DNA from 2 places in the Cellvibrio chitinivorans genome. Region 2 is predicted to be linked to the other one. Evidence: predicted binding sites of a transcription regulator. Region 2 holds the regulator's gene; the other holds the start of a gene.

Region 1 (6,245 bases), on a different contig from region 2:
CGTTTCGCCGGAGTGCACAGCCCACTGGAAGCACCGCTAATCTGCGGCGAACCCGTAACCATCAAGCACAGTTTTATCAACGGCAAACCAGTTGTCAGCAACAATCAAGTACACACAATCGACATAGAAAAACTCACCGCCGATGTACAGCAATCAGTTAAAACACTTATAAACCTAGTGTAAAACCCATCCCTCAATACCAAGGCGGCCACAGTGCCGCCTTTTCTTTTTTGCTCCACTCAAATATCGCAAGGTAATAACCTGTAATTCCGGCTGGCGGTAAATTCATTCATAGTCTTTAATTGAATTTTCGTAGCTAATGTACCCGTAGGTTGCGGCGGGCCTTGCAGGCTGAGCTTGCGAACATCAACAAGCTGAAGGGCTATTGGAGGGAGAACATTGGAAATATCAAGGTTAACACTTAAAAAATTCCGTGCTTACAAAAGCTCATAACAAATAAATAATATGGATGCAGAAAAACTGCTTCGGAGTTAGGACATTTGAGGAAATTATGCGACCGAAATCAAATACGCTTTTTCATTTTACCAAGAACATAGAAACTCTGAAATTAATCTTGGAACATGGCTTTTGGCCTCGTTATTGTTTAGAAGACATAAGCTGGCTCGGATACGATAAGTTCGACTATATTGCGTACCCAATGGTTTGCTTTTGTGACATTCCGCTATCAAGAATTTCTGAGCATATAGGGTTTTACGGTGAGTTTGGATTAGGTCTTACTAGGCAGTGGGGTCATCTGAATGGTTTGAATCCAATTCTCTATAGCGCAGGAAATAACAATCTAACAAATTCGTTTAGAGGCCTAAATGATCACTCCAACAAATTAGAGGGTGAAGATATCGAGTTATGCAAGACAACCATGAGGTATTTGCTTGCATACACAAAACCAACTAGTGGGAAAATGGTTATCGATGGGGTTCCTGTAGAAAAAGAATTTTATCAAGAATCTGAATGGCGCTATGTTCCACAACATGAGGAAATTAAGCCATATATAAGAAAGTCAAAGTTTGAAAATAAAGACAATTTGGATATTGAGAACTCTTTAACTAAAGAAAATTGTACGATTAAATTTGGGCCAGGTGACATACGTTATATTTTTGTAAAGTCAGATGCCGATATTCCAAATATAATAAATTTCATTCACGCTGCACTTGGTAATATTTCTGTTGTTGAGCAAAAAGTTTTAATGAGTCGTGTTGTTTCACTAGAAAGCCTGAGTATAGATTTGTAGCCCGTAGGTACGATTAGCGCAGCGTAATCGTACGTATGAAAATTCTATAAACAAGATTAAATAGATAATAGCGAACAAATAAAGCTGGAATTTTTCTGCAAACTGGTTCGGGGTTAACTGTGTGGAAATTCGGGCGGGGAATTGCATTCGTACGATTACGCTGCGCTAATCGAACCTACATTGTTTTTTATAAATATTCGCCTTGACCGATATCTGACATTTCAAAAACCTTAAAAATTTATGACCAATCACAAAATCTTCACCACTGCTTTTAGCAAAGTCTATCCGCTTTATGTGAATAAGGCTGAGCGGAAAAATCGCACTCAGGATGAGGTTGATCAAATTATTTGTTGGTTGACGGGTTACGATCATGCGGGTTTGCAAGAGCAGATTGTGCAGGAGAAAACATTTGAAGAGTTTTTTGCGCAAGCACCGACATTTAACGCCAATGCTGCACTGATAAAAGGTGTTGTCTGCGGTGTGCGGGTGGAGGAGGTTGACGACCCGCTTATGCAGAAAATCCGTTATTTAGACAAACTGATTGATGAGCTTGCTAAAGGCAAGGCGATGGAAAAAATTCTGCGCAGTTAAACATTTCTGATTTATTTTCTCCCTCGCAATAGTCCAAATGCCACAGCGGTTAGCGCCAGTGGTACAAAGGAAACCCACAGCACAACACTCCAGCCGTATACACCAAGAATCGCGCCTGAGGAAAATGAGCCGATGGCCATTAGGCCGAACACAATAAAATCATTTAATGATTGCACGCGATTTTTTTCTTCTGGTGTGTGGCATTCCAGCACCCAGGCCGAAGCGCCGAGAAAACCAAAGTTCCAACCTACACCTAATAAAATAAGCATCCACCAAAAGTGGGCTACGTCTACACCGCCAAGCCCAATGACGGTAGATATGGCGGTTAACAGCAAACCCGATACAGCTATTTTTATCGCACCAAAACGGCTGATGAGTTTTCCGGTGAAAAAGCTTGGGGCGTACATTGCGATCACATGCCACTGCAAACCTAAATTGGCACTGGCGTGGGAGTGGCCGTGCATATGCATCGCCAGAGGTGCGGCGGTCATTAAAAAATTCATCAGCATGTAAGAGATAGCGCCGCAGGCCGCCGCTGCAATAAATGCAGGTTGTTTGATAATAGTGGCGAGCGGGCGCCCGCCAGAAACATCTGTACGGGAGGGTTTTGGCAGGCGCACACCAAATAAAATTACAGCGGAAATCGCAGCAACCAATGCTTGAATTAAAAAAGTTGCTGCGTATAAATGCGCTGGCCACAGCTCCATTGTGTGAGTGACTAATTGCGGCCCCACAATGCCAGCGGCGACACCGCCAGCCATCACCAGCGACAGCGCTTGCGGTTTACGCGCAGCGGGCACGCCATCGGTCGCGGCAAAACGAAACGATAAAACCACTGCCGCGTAGGTGCCGCCAAATAGCATCGCAAAACAAAATAACCAAAATGATGCGTTAATCATGGCGAGCATAGAGAGCAACCCAACCAAAACACCAGCGCTAGTTCCCACTAAAAATGTAGTGCGACGACCAAAGCGTTCAGAGATAACACCCGCAGGCAAAATACATAGCGCCATACCCACAACAAAAATGGAAATCGGCAAGGTGGCCAAGACTGCCGATGGCGCCAACATGCTCCCGACAATCGCGCCGGTTGCATAAACCACCACGGCATTTGCCCCAGCCAAAGCTTGGGCGAGTGTGAGCCGCCAAATATTATTGCGCTGATCTTTTTCGCTAAGTTCAAAATCCGATGGGGTGTGATTGTGATTGCGGGGGTTTGTTTGAGTCTTGTTCATTCGTGAGTGATCAAAAGTTAATAGTCAGATTCTTAAGAGGTATAGATTATATACCTGGCCTTTAGAGTGATTGCATCCAGCGTGTTTTACGCGGGATAATACTGGTTACTTAACCAGATGTTGTCGCCTCGCCATGACCAATGCCTTTTTATTAACCCGCCAGTGGCGCGATACCCGCGAGGGGATTGTGCTTGATTTATGGTGGGCGACGGAGCAGGGCAGTTGTTGGACGCAAATCACGCAGCAGGAAATGGTGTTTTTTGTGCTGCGCGAGGATGCAGCGCAGATTCAAACGCTTATCAAACACTTGCGTCGCTGGCGCATGGCCGAAGTTGAATTAAAAACCTTTCTGAATAAATCCGTAAACGCGCTCTATTTTCACAGCCAACGCAGTGCACGCGATGCGCAGGATATTTTCCGGCAACATGGCATTGATTGTTGGGAGAGCGATATTCGCCCGCCTGAACGTTATTTAATGGAGCGGTTTATTACTGCTGCCGCGCAATTTGATATTCCTGCAGACAATATTTCTCATCCCGCCCAGCCGTTAATAAATCCGCGCCTTGCGCCTTTAGCTGAAACACAAAGCCATTGGCGACCTGAGCTGCGCATGCTTTCGCTCGATATTGAAACCTCGATGGATGCCAAACAACTTTATTCGATTGGTGTTTGGGGGGATGCCGATAAAAAAGTATTTATGGTGGGCGAGGGCGGTAGCAATCAGTCTGATTGGTTAGTGTATTGCGCCGATGAAAAAACGTGCCTTCTGGCTTTTTTTGATTTTGTGCAGTCTATTGACCCGGATATTTTGATCGGTTGGAATCTGGTGCAATTTGATTTGCTGGTGCTGGAAAATATCTGCCAGCGCTTAAAAATAGAATTGCAATTGGGGCGCGCTAATCAATCCATTCACTGGCGCCATGAAGAAGGCGATGGCGGGCGCAGTTTTGTCGTAATTCCCGGACGGGTTGCACTGGATGGTATCGAATTATTAAAAGCGGCGAATTATCGCTATGAAAGTTATTCGCTACAAAATATCGCACAGGAATTATTGGGCGAAGGAAAACTTATTGCAGGGAAAGATCGCGGCGATGATATTACCCAATTGTTCAAAACCGATAAGCAAGCGCTGGCCGAATACAATCTGCGCGACTGCGAACTGGTGTGGAATATTTTTGTGCAGCAGGAGTTGCTCGCGTTTGCGATGGAGCGCAGCCAATTAACCGGTTTGCTGTTGGATCGCATCGGCGGCTCGGTTGCTGCGTTTGAATATTTGTATTTGCCGCGCTTGCACAGGCGTGGTTATGTCGCACCGAATTTGGGTGAGTTGGAATCGGATGTGATCAGCCCTGGCGGTTATGTAATGAACTCGCGCCCGGGAATTTACGACAATGTGTTAGTGCTTGATTTTAAAAGTCTGTACCCGAGTATCATCCGCACTTTTTTAATCGACCCCTGCGCCTATTGGTTGGCGCAACATAATCACATGGATGAAGCCCTGCGCGTAGAAGGCTTTAATGATGCTTATTTTGCGCGCGATGGACATATATTACCGCAGGTGATTGAGCAGTTATCGGCTGCGCGCGACCGCGCCAAGCAACATAAAAATGCACCGCTCTCCCACGCCATCAAAATCATTATGAATTCGTTTTACGGTGTGCTCGGTTCAACTGGATGCCGCTTTTTTGATCCACGTGTATGCAGTTCCATCACCCTGCGCGGCCATGAAATTATCCAGCGCAGCCGCGAGTGGATTGAGCAGCAGGGTTATGCGGTTATTTATGGCGATACAGATTCGCTCTTTGTCTGGCTGGAAAATAATTGCGTGGGCAAGCCGCCAAAAGATGCGGCACTGTGCAATAAAATCGGCGCGCGTTTGGCAAAAGAATTAAATAGCTGGTGGCAAACAAGCTTGCGCGACGAATTTAATATCAAAAGCGCATTGGAGATTCAGTACGAAACTCACTACCTGCGCTTTTTAATGCCGACCATGCGCGGCTCTGAATTAGGTACGAAGAAACGCTACGCCGGATTGATCGAACAAAATGGCCAGCGCGAAATGGTGTTTAAAGGTTTGGAGAATGTGCGCACCGATTGGACGCAACTGGCCAAGGATTTTCAGCTCGCGCTCTATCGCAAAATTTTTGATGGCGAAGACTATCTGGATTTTGTGCGCACCACTAATGATGAAGTGCTCGCCGGTAAGCGGGACTTGGAATTAATTTATCGCAAGCGGTTGCGTCGCCATCTACATGAATATCAAAAAAATGTGCCGCCCCATGTGCAGGCTGCGCGCAAATATGTGCAGCTGACTGGCGAAACCCTAAGGCGCGGCGACTGGATTAGTTATCTCATCACTACCAATGGCCCCGAGCCTGTTGGTTCTTACGAGGTGCATATGAATTGGCTGCAGAGCCCGATTGATTATCAGCACTATATTAATAAGCAGCTATCGCCAGTGGCCGACAGTATTTTGCATTTTATGGATGAGTCGCTGGAGCAATTGGTGGAGAACCAGTTATCCCTGTTTGGCTGATGTGTGCATCGCTTGTTATGGATAAGGGCTTCGGGCTATATTCCGCCTCCCGTCATCACTAACAGGCATTACGATGGAAGAAATACTCGAACTCCTGCGCGATCACAACGAACCAGTGCCAGTGCCGCTGGATTTGCCCGATGAAGACACACTGGTCGAGATTGAAGAAGAGATTCTTCTGCCCATCCCGCGCGATGTACGCACCTTTCTGCTGGAAGCCAGCGATGTGGTCTACGGCACTATCGAGCCGGTAACCGCTGCCGATCCTAACTCTCACACCTATTTACCCGAAGTTACCGCCACCGCTTGGGCGATGGGCGTGCCGCGCCATTTGTTGCCTATCTGCGAAGTGAACGGCAGTTACTACTGCGTAGAGCCGGACGGAGAGGTGGTTTATTGGCGCGATGGTGATCTGGCCGATGAAACCTGGGCGTCCGTCTGGCAATGGGTGCGGGATGTCTGGCTTGAGTCCTGAGCCTTATAGCGAATCTTTGCGGCCGCTATTTCGATAAGTTGTATAAGGTCACGAAAATGGATTTTGGTGACAGAGCTTTTCACAAAGCTGGGCTACACTAAATCTCCCTGTTTCCATTTTTGAACAAATAAATCGTGGTTGCTGTGCATAAAATCATCC
Region 2 (6,245 bases):
GCTGATCCTGAGCTGGCGGCACCGGCACCTCAATTTCAAATTGATGGCCTCGAATGGCTTGAGAATGGTCGCCCGCAGTGGGCGCAATCGCGCTTTGATGTTTTACTGTTTACCGTTTCAGGTTTAACGCTTGCGGTGCCATTAATTTCGTTGGGGCAAATCCAGCCATTAACGGATGAGTTAACCCCTTTATTTGGGCAGGCGGACTGGTTCATGGGGTTGCAACCAACTCCCGCAGGTAAAATTCGCACGGTTAATACCGCAAAATTTGTGATGCCTGAGCGTTACGATGAAGCATTTTTGCAGACCGCAAAATATGTGATGTCGATAAACTGTGTGCCTTGGGGGCTGGCGGTCGATTCAGTGAATCAGCCGATCACCTTGCAACCAGAAGATGTGAAATGGCGCGGCGATCGCAGCAAGCGCCCTTGGCTTGCCGGTACTGTGAAAGAGCATATGTGCGCCTTGCTGGATATTCCGCGTATCGGACAGATGCTAATTGATGCAGATAAAAACTTCGTTCCCGCGTAAACTCCGGGCGAATCAAACAAAAGTGGCACAGGAAAAGTCCTCGGCTATAGTTATAACGACATTTATGTGATCGCTGCCAATGGTGCAGCTTGAGAGGAAAAGCGATGGCAACTGATACAACAAAAAATAAGAGCAGCGATGATCCAGTACTGCAATGGGTAACTTTCCGCTTGGATGGTGAAACCTATGGCATCAACGTAATGCAGGTGCAAGAAGTGCTGCGCTACTCGGAGATTGCTCCGGTTCCAGGGGCGCCATCTTACGTGTTGGGTATCATCAATTTGCGCGGTAACGTAGTGACGGTGATCGATACTCGCCACCGTTTTAACTTGGCCAGTGGCGAAATTACCGACAATACCCGCATCGTTATCATCGAAACTGATCGCCATGTCATCGGTATTTTGGTGGATAGCGTTGCTGAAGTGGTGTATTTGCGCCAATCAGAAATTGAAATCGCTCCTAATGTCGGTAACGAAGAAAGCGCCAAATTTATCCAAGGTGTATGTCACAAGAACAATGAGCTGTTAATCCTGATCGATTTGAACAAATTGTTGACCAGCGATGAATGGTCAGAGCTGGAAGATATTTAAGTTACAGATTGAATCTGGCTCAGAGAAAACGCCATGACAGTGTTGGAGATGGGATTGATAGCAACGGCAGTAGTCAGTGTGATCGCGCTGATTATTGCCGTTGCCAGTTTGAAGCATGTGCGCCGTCAGGCTGATGCCAATGAAAAACTAATCCAAAAGTTAATGCGTGAGGTCGCTGCATCCAGTAACGGTGCGGTGGGTATGGGGCAGCGCTTGCTAGCAATGGAGAAACGCTTGCAGGCTAGTGCAGCGAAGCAACCAGAAAAAATCGATTACTACAATGACGATGAATTTCAACCATATTCCCAAGCGGCACAAATGTTCAAAATGGGGATGGATTGCGATGAGGTGGCGCGACGTTGCGGATTATCTCGCGCCGAGGCATCACTACTTGAGATGATGCAGAAATCCAGTCGCTGATTTAGTAACAAGCTGCCAAGTACATATTTTAGTTTCAAAAAGGGTCAGCTTATGTTGACCCTTTTTGTTGGAAGCTACGTAAGACATGTTTCGTCTAACGCAAATCTTTGTGTCTGTTAAACTGACGCCCAAAATCGAGCTTTTGGGAAATATGCGTTGATTCATAATTACACAGATAAAACAATGCCAGTCGGAGTCTTGCTCAATCGTATCATTCAACGATTAGGCAACTCTGCTGATGGCATTTTCCAAACACAACATCTGGCAATTCAATTTACTCATAACCAGTATTATCTACCGCAACAATCAGCTACAGAGCTGGTGGCATTACTAATAATTCGCAAAAATAAATCTAATCAATTGCATATCGAAGGCAGCATTTTTCCTTTTACTTCTGAACGCTGGGCAAAAATTCAGCAGCTACCCCATCTGGCATCAGATGATGAGACACTCCACAGCTTTGTTAAAACAAACTTATTGCCATGGTTGGTAATGTCTGATCCTTGGGTGCTTTCACCTGTACATGTCCCAAAACCTTGGGGGCAGGAAATCTGGTATACCGGTATTGAGGCTCGGGGTCAGGCTGGTGTTGTTTGTACAAATGGGATTATTCCTTTGCCTTGGTTGTTGGATGTAATGTCTGGTCAGATTGGCTTGGGTCAAGATTCACCTCCAGTATTGTTAAAAGTGTTGGACCCTGTTGCTGAAGAGGTTTATGGCGACCTTTATTTTGAGCTTCATCAGAAAAAACAAGAGGTTTATGTCGTCACTCACCTAAATCAATCTGCATGGCGAGATGGGGTAGGTGCTATTCAATTGGGGTTTTCAACGCAAGCTCGTGCGCAATATAAAAATGATGATGCGTTCAAGCGCGCTTATTTGCAGGCTGTCCAATCCTATGAGCGTGTTAGGCGTCTGATTGACACTCTATTAGATGAAAAAAAGCGTGATGTTGGGCTGGATCTCAGCGAACCGGCATCCAGTTCGGACTTAATGATCTGGATTAATGAGTTATCACAATCAGTTGATACGAAAGGTTTAATTGAGCAAGAACAGCAACTGCGTCAAGTTATGAATAGTTTTGTGGAGCATTACCCATTGAGGCTTGGCGATGTTGTAACTGTTCCTAAGCTTGTGCCTCACGCATTGCAGCATGGAGTTAGGGTGGTTGAGTTTCAGACCCCGGTTTATGAACGCAAGATTCTCAGTTTCGGCCAAAAGGTGCTGACTCAGTCTCATTGGGATACGGAAGAAGCTCTTAAATTGGCTGATATGAACTTTACCCAGCTACCAACGCCAGAGATTTTAGTGGAAACACTGGATTATCGGATTGAGCGAATTGTTAATTTTGATGATTTCGAGGTAAAGCGCGTTTGGCTGGATGGTAATTATCATGAGGATAGTGGTGTTTACTCTGTGTTGATGACGCTTGATGGGGAGCTGGTTATAGGTCAATTAGGGAGCCAGCAAGAGGTTAATTCAGGGCAGGCGATACTGATGCCTAAATCAGGGGCAGGGTGGTTTATATCCAGCCGAAAGCCCAGTCTGTTCTTGCTAGCAACGCCCAAATCGTCACCTAAATAGGCTTTGAGTCTATTTGGGTGTTAGAATGCGCGTCTTTTTTGCGCAGAGGTTCTGAGGTAGTTATGTCGTCTTTCTACGAAATCATTGAGTTACTAAATGGTGATGTCGCCTTGGCGCGTGCAGACGATGAAAAAAATGAACCGCTAGTGACTATCCGTTTTTCAGAAGAGTCTATGGCCTTTTTGGGGGAGGAGAAGTTTGCGGTTGCCAAAGCAATGATCGAAGCTGGTATGGAGGCGGCGGGAGATATTGCTGATCAGCAGGCTGAGGCCATGTTAGATGAGTTGATTGATGGTGTAGATGATACAGAAAAGTTGATGTTGCACTAGGGCACGGCTACGCGGAGTTTGAGCTTCAAATCTATGTGATTTTTATTTTCCCTGATGTATTCGCATCCCTGCATAACTTCAAGCGCTGTACATCAAGTGACAATTTTTCAAGCTAGCAGCACTTCAAATAAAAACATTTTAAATAGCGATCTTCTGAAAAGCAGTTCATCAATTAAGAAGACTTGATGTGTTTCCACTGAAAGGCTTACTTCTTACAAAAACCTTATCGCACTCTAAGTAACAGCCCTTGGCTTGAGCCATTTTTTGCAGCCAATTCCAGCTGGGCTAATTCTTTGTCGGTCAGTTTTCCCGGGCTCGAGATAACTGTGTGACTGTTGCCGGCTGACAGAGCTTCCCAAGTAATCCACAAGAGTGTTTGTGGGTCCTGACAGTGAATGACACGAATATAACGAGTATTCACACCATAGGATTCCAATAGTTCACGATTGATATTATGTGGTGCAATCCACGTGATCCAACGGTCACTGCTGACATTACTTAGGAAGGCAATCATTGGTAGCAGTAGTGCAAGTTGCTCTGGTGAATCACTGGTTAGTACCAGCTCGGTTACGCCACTTGCGGGTTGTGAATGTGTTTTTGCAGATAACGGTATTGCATGGGCGATATTAGTCACGACGAATTACTCCTACGCTTAAACCTTCAATACTGAATTCCTGATCGCGCATATCAACGAGGATAACCTCGAAATCAGGGTTTTCAGGCCACAATTCAACCTGTGCTTTGTTGCCGCTGCGCTTGAAACGCTTCACGGTTACTTCCTCGCCAATTCGCGCAACGACAATTTGCCCGTTGCGGACTTGGTCGGTTTTATGGACAGCTAAGAGATCGCCGTCCAAAATCCCTGCATCCTTCATGCTCATGCCATGCACACGCAGAAAATAGTCAGCACTGGGTGAAAAAAAGCTTTGAGGAATGTTGCAATAGTCCTCAATGTGCTCCTGCGCAAGAATCGGATTGCCAGCAGCAACGCGCCCTATAACCGGAATACCTGTATGCACTTCCGGCAATCTTATACCCCTTGAAGCACCGGGAATAATTTCAATAGCGCCTTTGCGTGCCAATGCCTTGATGTGTTCTTCAGCGGCATTGGCTGACTTAAACCCCAGAATACGTGCGATTTCAGCGCGTGTCGGTGGGTAGCCCGTTTCATCTGCATATTGACGAATGAGTTGTAGTACCTGTTCCTGGCGCGGTGTTAAGTCAGACATGTGTACTCCTGAATCTGTTTGTTTGTACAGTGGTTGTGATTATATACAGTAATCTGATGTGTGCAATAGTTTTTCAATCTGTTCTTATTTCGCACTTTTATAAGTTCCGAGGTTGTGAAGATACTTTGTGATATTCGCTGTTTTTAGCTAAAGGTTTTTTGGTTGGTGCCGTTAGCTATAGGGTCGGATAACTAATCTTGACTGCTACTTATAGTGGTTTGCCAAAACTCAAAAAAATCTGTGGTGATTTATGAATGCCTATTCTGCCGTGCAGCATTATTCCAGTGTAAAAGTACAGTCAGGTGTTGAAGCTGCTTCGCCTCATCGCTTGATTCAGATGTTATTTGAGGGAGCTCTGGAGCGTATTGCTCAGGCAAAAGGCGCTATGGCGCAAAACCAAATTGCACGTAAAGGCGAGTTGATTAGCAAAGCGGTAGCGATAGTTGCCGGTTTACAGGGCAGCTTGAATGATCGCGAAGGTGGTTCTTTGGCAGCCAATTTGGATGGTTTGTACGATTATGTGATTCGCCGTTTGAGTCAGGCGAATTATGAAAATAACAGTGAGTATCTGGATGAGTGCGGTCGCCTGCTGGGTGAGATTAAAACAGCATGGGATGCAATCGGAAATCAGGTGTAACGAGGTTCATATGGCAATTCACTTGGTTTCAGCACCTGAATATGTGGGAGCGGCTGGCATTATGGCAATGCGTGGTCTGCAACAGGAGCTGACTAACGCATTGCAAGTTGAGGACTGGGAAAAAATCCGCCATTTGGATCGAATTTGTGCTTTGCTGATCGATAGAGTGGTTGCTGCAAATCGCAATGACAAATCTACATTGGTATGTGCTCTGAATGAGTTGAAGGGAGTGTATGCCGGGTTGATTGCACAATGTCAGCGCGAAGTAACTCTACTGCATGCGACCTGATGGTCTAGCACGTTAGGTTTTTAAAACAGCTTACTTATAGCAAAACTCGCCAAAACGACTTAGCCCTGCTAGCCTTAGAAAATCTAACCGCTAGCAGGGGACAGACGTGTCTAATTACAATCCGCAAGAAGCACTCAAACAATATCGCCAGTTGGGAATTGAGTCAGAAATTAATAACGCCTCGCCCCACCGATTAATCCAATTATTATTTGAGGGTGCCTTAGGGCGCTTGGCGGCCGCTCAGGGTGCTATTGAGCGCGGTGATGTGGCTGCAAAAGGTGAATTGCTAGGTAAAGCTATAGGGATTGTAGGCGGTTTGCGCAGTTCGTTAGATATGAGCGCGGGCGAATTATCGGAGCGTCTTGATCAGGTATATGAATACGTTAATTTGAAATTGCTTGAGGCATCAAAAGAAAACAGCGCTGAAAAAGTAAATGAAGCCATTCAGTTGCTGAAAACAATAAAATCAGGCTGGGATGATATTGCGCCTTGAGTTCAGCTTTACAATTTGCGAAATAAAAATTGGATGTTTTTCAGTCAGCAGTATTGTAATTTAGCTTGGCTTCTTGCTTAGAAATAATTCTAAAAACAGGCAATAATTTGGCGATAGTTTGTGCTATCTGGCTAAGTCTTATC

What was found. Region 2 encodes LexA, which represses DNA repair genes until DNA is damaged. Its sites were predicted from a motif close to ACTGTNTNTANANACAGT; they were not measured.
Region 1: SPL68_RS16860 (DNA polymerase II) is a predicted target of LexA. The motif match lies at 3,176-3,193, and genes of this name have one in related genera.

What each region holds. Positions count from the first base shown of each region.
Region 1 covers NZ_JAYKKN010000008.1:45,031-51,275, reverse strand. Annotated here, with positions in the region: gene SPL68_RS16880 (amidohydrolase family protein) at 1-183, shown strand, start outside; gene SPL68_RS16875 (abortive infection system antitoxin AbiGi family protein) at 512-1,249, shown strand; gene SPL68_RS16870 (DUF2200 domain-containing protein) at 1,490-1,840, shown strand; gene SPL68_RS16865 (MFS transporter) at 1,852-3,075, opposite strand; gene SPL68_RS16860 (DNA polymerase II) at 3,209-5,611, shown strand; gene SPL68_RS16855 (SMI1/KNR4 family protein) at 5,685-6,086, shown strand; gene SPL68_RS16850 (lytic transglycosylase domain-containing protein) at 6,230-6,245, shown strand, end outside.
Region 2 covers NZ_JAYKKN010000002.1:557,721-563,965, reverse strand. Annotated here, with positions in the region: gene SPL68_RS09135 (chemotaxis protein CheW) at 1-531, shown strand, start outside; gene SPL68_RS09130 (chemotaxis protein CheW) at 636-1,121, shown strand; gene SPL68_RS09125 (DUF2802 domain-containing protein) at 1,155-1,541, shown strand; gene SPL68_RS09120 (hypothetical protein) at 1,698-3,125, shown strand; gene SPL68_RS09115 (hypothetical protein) at 3,188-3,454, shown strand; gene SPL68_RS09110 (cell division inhibitor SulA) at 3,678-4,088, opposite strand; gene lexA (transcriptional repressor LexA) at 4,081-4,683, opposite strand; gene fliS (flagellar export chaperone FliS) at 4,934-5,320, shown strand; gene SPL68_RS09095 (hypothetical protein) at 5,331-5,609, shown strand; gene fliS (flagellar export chaperone FliS) at 5,716-6,102, shown strand.